2 regions of the Allocoprobacillus halotolerans genome follow, and region 1 is predicted to be linked to the other one. Evidence: a T-box and tRNA genes for the amino acid it is inferred to sense, from the RefSeq annotation. Region 1 holds a T-box; the other holds one or more tRNA genes.
The links. A T-box is a leader RNA that pairs with one kind of tRNA and senses whether it is charged. The one in region 1 lies ahead of tyrS (tyrosine--tRNA ligase), so its partner is inferred to be a tRNA-Tyr.

Region 2: it encodes a tRNA-Tyr, which carries the amino acid that the T-box ahead of tyrS (tyrosine--tRNA ligase) is inferred to sense. The anticodon was not compared.

The regions. Positions count from the first base shown of each region.
Region 1 covers NZ_CP101620.1:2,336,436-2,340,870, reverse strand. The annotation lists gene NMU03_RS13790 (FKBP-type peptidyl-prolyl cis-trans isomerase) at 1-304, opposite strand, end outside; gene tyrS (tyrosine--tRNA ligase) at 313-1,539, opposite strand; T-box leader at 1,574-1,771, opposite strand; partial or broken gene NMU03_RS17755 (chloride channel protein) at 1,812-2,899, opposite strand; gene NMU03_RS13770 (LacI family DNA-binding transcriptional regulator) at 3,096-4,112, opposite strand; gene NMU03_RS13765 (YtxH domain-containing protein) at 4,116-4,435, opposite strand, start outside.
Region 2 covers NZ_CP101620.1:2,082,258-2,086,692, forward strand. The annotation lists gene NMU03_RS12190 (DUF3784 domain-containing protein) at 23-172, shown strand; gene NMU03_RS12195 (hypothetical protein) at 238-723, shown strand; gene NMU03_RS12200 (PucR family transcriptional regulator ligand-binding domain-containing protein) at 1,034-1,675, shown strand; gene NMU03_RS12205 (PucR family transcriptional regulator) at 1,672-2,190, shown strand; tRNA gene NMU03_RS12210 (tRNA-Val) at 2,294-2,369, shown strand; tRNA gene NMU03_RS12215 (tRNA-Thr) at 2,373-2,448, shown strand; tRNA gene NMU03_RS12220 (tRNA-Tyr) at 2,454-2,536, shown strand; tRNA gene NMU03_RS12225 (tRNA-Gln) at 2,544-2,619, shown strand; tRNA gene NMU03_RS12230 (tRNA-Lys) at 2,626-2,701, shown strand; tRNA gene NMU03_RS12235 (tRNA-Gly) at 2,709-2,781, shown strand; gene NMU03_RS12240 (glucose-6-phosphate isomerase) at 2,863-4,143, opposite strand; gene NMU03_RS12245 (CvfD/Ygs/GSP13 family RNA-binding post-transcriptional regulator) at 4,143-4,435, opposite strand, start outside.

The DNA of each region.
Region 1 (4,435 bases):
AATTGTCTGGAAATGTCACTGTAATTGTTTTTTCTTCTCCAAGTTTCATACCGACAATGCCATCTTCAAAACCATCAATCATTGTATTTGAACCCAATTTCAATTCATAACCATCATCATAATCTTCAGTGCTTCCACCTTCAAATTCTTCTCCGTCTACTTTTCCTACAAAATCAATATTCACATAATCACCATTTTGTGCCACACCTTCCTGTGTTGGTGTCTTTGTTTCTTGTTTTGTTTCTTGTGAACTACATCCAAATAATAATGATACAACACATAAACTTACAAATAGTTTTTTCATATACCCTCCTATTTATGGTTAATTACATAATAGTTTTTCTTACCACGTCTAATAACTGTTGCTTGTTTTCCAAAAGCATTATCTTTTTTCACAACAAAACCAACGTCCGTAATCTTTTCTCCATTCACAAGTACTGAGCCACCTGTTACAAATTGACGAGCTTCACGATTTGAAGAGGCAGCACCTACTTGAACCAAAGCATTTAAAATCTGTGTATCTTCTTCCATGTCAATACTTGGAACACCATGGAAACATGATTGCACTTGTTCTAATGTTAAATCTTGGATTTTTCCAGAAAACAACATTTGGCTAATATCCAAAGCTTCCTGATAAGCATCTGCTCCATGAATAAAAGTAATAACTTCTTTTGCAAGTGCTTTATGTGCTTCTCTTAAATGAGGTTGTGTACGATTCTTTTCTGCTAATTCTTCAATTTCTTCTTTAGATAAGAAAGTTAAGAATTTCAAGTAATCAATAACTTTATCATCTTCTGAATTAATAAAGAATTGATACATTTCATATGGTGATGTTTTTTTACGATCTAACCAGATGGCCTGTCCATTTGTTTTTCCAAATTTTGTCCCATCAGATTTTGTGAGTAATGGCATTGTAAATCCATAAGCTTCTTTTCCAGTCTTTTTACGAATCAATTCAATACCAGCTGTAATATTTCCCCATTGATCTTGTCCTGCCACTTGCATATGACAACCTTTATTTTCATATAACCAATAAAAATCCATAGCCTGCATAATCATATATGAAAACTCTGTATATGTAATTCCTAAGTCCAATCTTCTTTTGACAATATCTTTATTTAACATATAGTTAACGTTGAAGTATTTTCCATAATCTCTTAAAAAGTCAATAAAGTTTAAGTCTTTTGACCAGTCATAATTATTAACAACTTCAAAACCAAATAAATCTTGTGCTTGTTTTTTCAGACAATTAAAATTGTGTTGAACCTCTTCTTTAGTAATCATTGGACGTTCTGTATCAGGTTTAGGATCACCAATCAACCCTGTTGCTCCTCCAACTAATAAAATAGGATGATGACCAGCCTCTTTTAATCTTTTACTAATTAAGAAAGATGAAAAATGTCCAATATGTAAACTGTCACCAGTTGGATCCGTTCCAATATAAAATGTCATTCCTCCTTCATTTAATTTTTCTTCAATATCAGGTGAACTGACATCTTTAATTAAACCACGCCATACCAATTCATCATAAATTTTCATAAATATCCTCCTTTTATTAAAAAAAGAATCCATCACAAAGGACGAATTCTCGCGGTACCACCTTTATTTATGCTTACGCATACACTCTTGATTGATAACGATGTTGCCACCGGCTAAACTTTGCATTTAGCTGCTCCAAAGTGTATTCATTATAAACTCTGATCTATTTCCACCAGCCATAGACTCTCTATTACATGCATTTATAATTACTTGTCTTCTTCAACGCTTATGTATATAATATTAGATTTTCAAATTGAAGTCAACTTAAATTTTTACTTTGCGTTTTGATTAATAAATTCCACTGATGTTTTAGAATAAACAATCTTTTGTGCCTGATATAAGCTAAAGTAACCAGATAGCACATAACAAAACGCTACAACAATCGCCATAGCAGTTAAATATTCAATGCCAAACATTTCTGCGCCCAGCATTAGACTTGTCAAAGGAGAATTAATGACACAGCAAAACATCCCGACGATTCCAATAGCTGCTCCTAAATGAGGATCAAAACTAAGCAACATAGCTAAGACATATCCTAATGTTGAACCAATCACAAATGTTGGAACAATCTCTCCACCTTTAAAACCACAACCAATTGTAATAGCTGTAAAAAGCGCTTTTAAGAAAAAGTCATAGGGTAAAACCTGATCATATAAAGCAGACTCAACAACATCCATACCGCCCCTAAATAACGATTATGAAAAAACAAAACAAGAATCATTAAGAATCCAGACCCAACAACAACTCGTAAATAAGGATTATCAAAATAGTAATGAAACCATTTATGGCTATAATGCATCATCAAGACAAAAAGAATAGATACTGTAGCAATCAACAAAGCAAAGATAACCAGTTGAAAAGCGAATAACGGCGTTAATTGAAAAGGAATGGACAAAGCATAAAAAGTTGGTTGACAGCCAAAACATTGTGCAATCCCAAATGAAATCAAACTGCTACATAAACAAGGGACTAAAGCCGCATAATAAAAGACGCCTACACTAACGACCTCCATGGAAAACAAGGTCGCGGTTAATGGTGTGCCAAATAGTGCGGAAAAGACAGCGCTCATCCCACACATAATCAACATTGACATTTCACGTTGATCTGCATGGATTAGCTTACCAAAGGAAGTTGCTAATGAACCGCCAATCTGCAAAGCTGCACCTTCTCGCCCACTTGAACCACCAAACAAATGTGTAATCACCGTTGCTAGAAAAATAGCTGGAGCTAATAATACTGGAACATGGTCTTGTTGGCGGACGGATTGAATAATCGTATTGGTTCCTGGTTCATTCGTTAAATGAACCAAACGATACAAATAAACAATACACAAGCCACCAATCGGTAATCCCCAAACCATCCATGAGTGGAACAAACGAAACTCTGTCACATAATCAATAGAAATATGAAACAAAGCGCCAACAACCCCACAAGTTATTCCTAAAAACAACGCAATCAAAACCCATTTTAAGACAAAACATATATTGAATTTCAAATCCATAAAAAATTGTTTAACATACATAAATACTCCCCTTTGAAAAAAACTTCTAAATCAATTAGAAGTCTTTCTTTGTTGTGTCACGTGGCATTAATAAATGTTGAATGACAACTGCCTTATCTTCAATTTCTTCTTCATTTAAAATCTTTGTTAATAAACGTACTGCTAAAGCGCCCATATCATAAACTGGAACATGAATAGAAGTTAAAGATGGACGACAAATTAAAGCATAACTTGTATTCATCATACCAATAACATCCATTTCATCTGGCACTTGAATACCATTATCAATGGCAGCATTGACAACAGCCACAGCTTCTTTATCATAACTTGTAAAAACAAGATCATGTTTATGATTTTTAAAATATTCTAAAAATTGCGGATAACTTTTTTCATAATGTGATGATGTTCTAACAACCTGTTTTGTAGCATCAAAATTCATATGATATTTTTGATAAGCTTCTTGAATACCTACAATCATTTCTTCAACATTAATTAAATTCTGTTTTGGTGAAACAAATAAAATATCACTTTTATCTTGAGCCAAATAACGATCAACCACCTCATAGGCAATCTTCTTCGCATCAGCAAAAATTGATCCCATATAGTCACCAGTCACACGTGTTCCAATGACAACTGCTGGTATTTTATATTTATTAACTAAAGTAATTTCTTTTTCAATTTCTTCATTATTAAAAAGTATAACACCATCAGCACGTGATTTCACAACTTTTTCGATGACTGTTTCAATAGGATTTCCATCACCTATTTCATCCGTTGTATAAATGCTGACACTATAATCTAAACGACGACTTGTATCACCAATGCCTCCAATCATATCCTTAACATGAGCAAATAGAGATTGTGGAAAAACAATGGCAATTGTTGTCGTCTTGCTTGTTGCAAGACCTCTTGCAATTTGATTAGGTTTGAAATCTAAACGTTGAATTGCTTCAAGAACTTTATCACGTGTTTTAGGTTTCACAACACTTGAACCATTGATAACACGTGAAACTGTTGCTAGAGAAACCCCTGCCTCTCTAGCAACATCATAAATCGTTACATTCTTTCCCATAAATTAATCTTTGATTTCTTCAATCATTTCATCTAATTTTTCTTCAACATTTTCGATTTCATCTTCAAAAGCTTCAAAGTATTGATCATCTAATGATGAATCTAAAACCTTTGTTTTTACTTCTTCAATTTTATCATTGACTTTTTTTGTAAGATCAACAACACCTTCACGAATTGTTAGATATTGATCACTATCTTTAACCTTTTGAGCAAAATCTTCTAATTTTGCTTCTAATTCATATAATTTGTCTTTTGTTGTTGCTTTAAAAGTATCCATATCAAATTCATCTACTGATTTTTTGACAGTTTCAATTGTTTGACCTA
Region 2 (4,435 bases), 250 kb from region 1:
AAAATGAAAGCGAGAAAATCAAATGTTGTGGTTTATTATTAGTGTTTTTCTTGTAATTTCAATCGTTTTATTAATGGGAAAAGGAGCATTTTTCATTGCTGGTTATAATACTGCTAGTGATGAAGAAAAGGCACAATATCATGAAAAAAGCTATGCCGCACCATCGGATTAGGATTTTTGATTATCACTTTAGGTTTATGGTCTTTGGTATTTAATGAATCATGGGGATTGTATATAATGATAGCTTCAATCATGATTGGACTTGTTGTTATTTTAGTAGGAAGTGAGATGGCTAGAGTCTCTTATCGTTTCAACCAAAACAAACGTTCACTTGTTGTCAGGATTGTCTTATCACTAGCAATGGGAGGATTCATTTACTGCATTATGTTTAGTGGTAATATTCATATTGAATTTCAAAAGTCATCTTTAGCTTTATCAGGCTCATTTGTTTCATCTTCACTGATTGATTATCAAGATATCATTCAAATTGAATATCGTGAAGATTTGAAGATAGGAAAAAAGAAAAATGGTATTAATAATGCCAAAATTGAAGCTGGACGTTATCATAATGATGAATTTGGAAATTATCGTCTTTATAGTTATACAAATAGCTTATCATATGTTGTTATTGAAACGGAAAATGACCTGTTTGTTGTGAGTGGATCAACCAAGCAACAGACACGGGATATTTATCGAAAATTAAATGCTTTACAAAATAAATAACGTGGCTAGGCCACGTTATTTAACTTTTATTATTTGTAGAAGAAAGGGAAAAACTTAGAGAAACTAGCACAGTTAAAATAATGTTCACATTTTACCCAAGAAGGGCAAGTTGTAGGTTGTTGTGCTAATGAAAAATAAGCAAAAGAAACGTTCATGATTTTACCTCCTCTTTGATAATGGCTTTTTATTTACACTTTTATTATATGATTTTTTAAGCAAAAGAAAAGGAGCCGAGAATATAAATATGAATATCGATTTTTGTGCAAATTGCACAAAAGAAAGTGTATAATAACAATAGGTAGGTGAGAATATGGGATTTACTATCGAAGATGCATTGAATGAAACTCAAAGTTTATATCAATTAACTTTATTGTGTGGTAAAAATGGCTGTGCAAACGCGATGAGTTGGGTTCATTTGATAGAAGATACAACCACAATTCAGCAATTATGGGGAAAAGAATTGATTGTGACAAGTGGTTTAGGATTTCAAAAAGAAGGTGCTTTATTAAAGCTTGTTGAGTATTTAGTCAAATATCATAGTGTGGGTTTAATTATTAATACTGGAAAATATATTTTTGATGTGCCTCGGGATGTTCTTGATTACTGTGAGGCGAATGATTTTCCATTGCTTGTCTCTCCTTGGCATATACATATGGTCGATTTAATAAAAGATTTTTGTATGCGTTGTTTATTCTCACAAAGAGAGGATTATCAAATTACGCAGTATTTTCAAAATATTTTTAGTGATCCCCGAACAATAGAAGAAAACAGAATTGAATTAATGCGTAGTTTTGATGTAGATGGCGATTTTCAAGTTTTGTTGGTAGATATTGAAGATGCCAGTCAATATAGTGAAATTGAAAGAAGAAGATTGTCCATGCAATTGCAATTATATTTTGAAAAAATAGAGTGTCCGTATAGTTTTTTTGGTATGATGGTTATTATGTATTGATTGTAAATAATTTGTTAGAAGATGTCTTTTTGAAACTTGTTCATTCGATGTATCGTCGAGCTAAAGGAAGAATGAAAGTCAAATCGTTGTTTGTAGGTATTGGAACGAAAATGAAAGATATTCGAGAACTTCATTTAAGTTATCAAAGAGCATTGTCAGCTGTATCTCTAGCAAGAATGTTTCATCAAAATATTATGTGTTTTGATGATATGGGAATCTATCAGATTTTATTTTCAATTCAAGATAAAAAAATACTATCAGATATGTATCATCGTTTATTGGATTGTCTTATTCAATATGATAAAAAACATCATGGAGAATTGGAAAAAACATTTTATTATTATTTAAAATATGATGGCAGTCCTCAAAAAATAGCAAAGGTGACATATACGCATCGTAATACGGTTAATTATCGTATAGATAAAATAAAAAAACTTTTAAATAATGATTTGGCAACTTTTGAAGATAAGTTTCCATATATGATGGCTTTCTATATAGCGAAAATGATGGAATAAATGAAAAACAGAAATTTTGAACAAATGAAATTTCTGTTTTTTATTTTCATTTTTTCTTGACGAGGGTATGGTCGTATGCTATTATAAGAGGGCACTAGAAAATGGAGGTTTAGCTCAGTTGGGAGAGCATCTGCCTTACAAGCAGAGGGTCAGCGGTTCGAGCCCGTTAACCTCCACCATTTGCCGGCTTAGCTCAATTGGTAGAGCAACTGACTTGTAATCAGTAGGTTGAGGGTTCAAGTCCTTTAGCCGGCACCATATACGGGGAGGTAGCGAAGTGGCTAAACGCGGCTGACTGTAACTCAGTTCCTTTCGGTTCGGTGGTTCGAATCGCCCCTCCCCACCATCTTTGTTGGGATATAGCCAAGCGGTAAGGCAACAGACTTTGACTCTGTCATTGCGCTGGTTCGAATCCAGCTATCCCAGCCATTATTTGACCCGCTAGCTCAGTAGGTAGAGCATCTGACTTTTAATCAGAGGGTCAGGCGTTCGAGTCGCCTGCGGGTCACCATTTCTTTGCGGTGTAGTTCAATGGTAGAACTTCAGCCTTCCAAGCTGACTACGTGGGTTCGATTCCCATCACCCGCTCCAATGAATTTAGCGCATAAAATCAATCTATTTGGATTGATTTTTTTGTTTTCAATATTATAAAAAAGAAGTGATTTCTCACTTCTAAGCACCTGGTTTTCCAAGTAATTTAAACATATTTTTCTTATAAACTTCAACACCTGGTTGGTTAAATGGATTAACACCTAATAAATAAACTGATAATGCACAAGCTTTTTCAAAGAAGTATACCATGTATCCAAATGAATATGGAGTTAATTCATCAAGTGTAATTTGAATGTTTGGTACATTTCCAGTATTGACATGAGCATCAATTGTTCCTTCGCATGCTTTTTTGTTAACATAATCCACAGTTTTACCAGCAAGATAGTTTAAATTATCTAAGTTATCTGGATCACTAGGGATTTCAAGATCAGCAATTGGATTTTCGATTTTTAAAACAGTTTCATATAAAACTTTGCTTCCTTCTTGAATGAATTGTCCAAGTGAATGTAAATCAGTTGAGAAAGTTGCACTTGTAGGTAAGATACCTTTGCCTTCTTTTCCTTCAGATTCACCAAATAATTGTTTCCACCATTCAGCAGTTTGAGCTAATTGTAATTCATAAGTCACAAACATTTCAGCAGGGTAACCTTGTTTTGATAACATTTGTCTAGCGACACCATATTGATAAGCATTGTTTTCATCTAAGTTAGGATTGTTGTATTCTTTTCTGGCATCAGCTGCACCTTGCATCATGGCATCAATATCAATCCCTGCCATAGCGATAGGGAATAAACCAACAGCTGTTAAAACAGAATAACGACCACCAACATCATCAGGAACGACAAATGTTGTATAACCTTCATTTGTTGCTAGAGTTTTTAAGGCACCTTTTTCTTTATCAGTTGTTGCCACAATTCTTTTTCTAGCCACTTCTTTACCTTTTGTTGACTCAAGTAATTCTTTGAAAATTCTAAAAGCAATAGAAGTTTCAGTTGTTGTTCCAGATTTAGAAATAACATTGATTGCAAATTCTTTATCTTTTACATATTCTTTGATTTGAGCTAAATAATTTGATGAGAATGTATTTCCAATGTAAATAATTTGGATAGGGTGAGCAGAATATAAACCATTTAATGCTTCAATTGCAGCTCTGGCTCCTAAATAAGAACCTCCAATACCACAAACTAATAAAACATCAATTTCATCTTTTAATTCGTTGACTTTTGCTTTAATTGCTTCAACTTCGTCTTTATCATAATCAACTGGTAAGTCAACCCATCCTAAAAAGTCACTTCCTTGACCAGTTTTGTTATGAATCATATCATGAATTTGAGCAACTTGTTCTTTGTATGAATCCATACTTTCAGCTAATTTTGCTTTTGATAAATCAACTTTAATCATCATTCTTCCTCCTTGATTACGCCTAGCTTTATCCACTCAGGCAATTTTTCTTTTAATGGATTAAATCCTAAAGGTGTTTCTTGTATCTTTTCTCGCTGGTTCTTATATGCTCTTTTATACTTTCTTTTGGCTAAATGAACAGCTTTTAAAGACAGTTTTGCTTGATGTGTCTGATGATCAATATCAATCACTTTCACACGAATCACTTCACCGACATGCACAAAATTTTCCACATTTCTAACAAATTTATCAGAGATTTCAGAAATATGAATCAAACCAGAAGATTGATCGG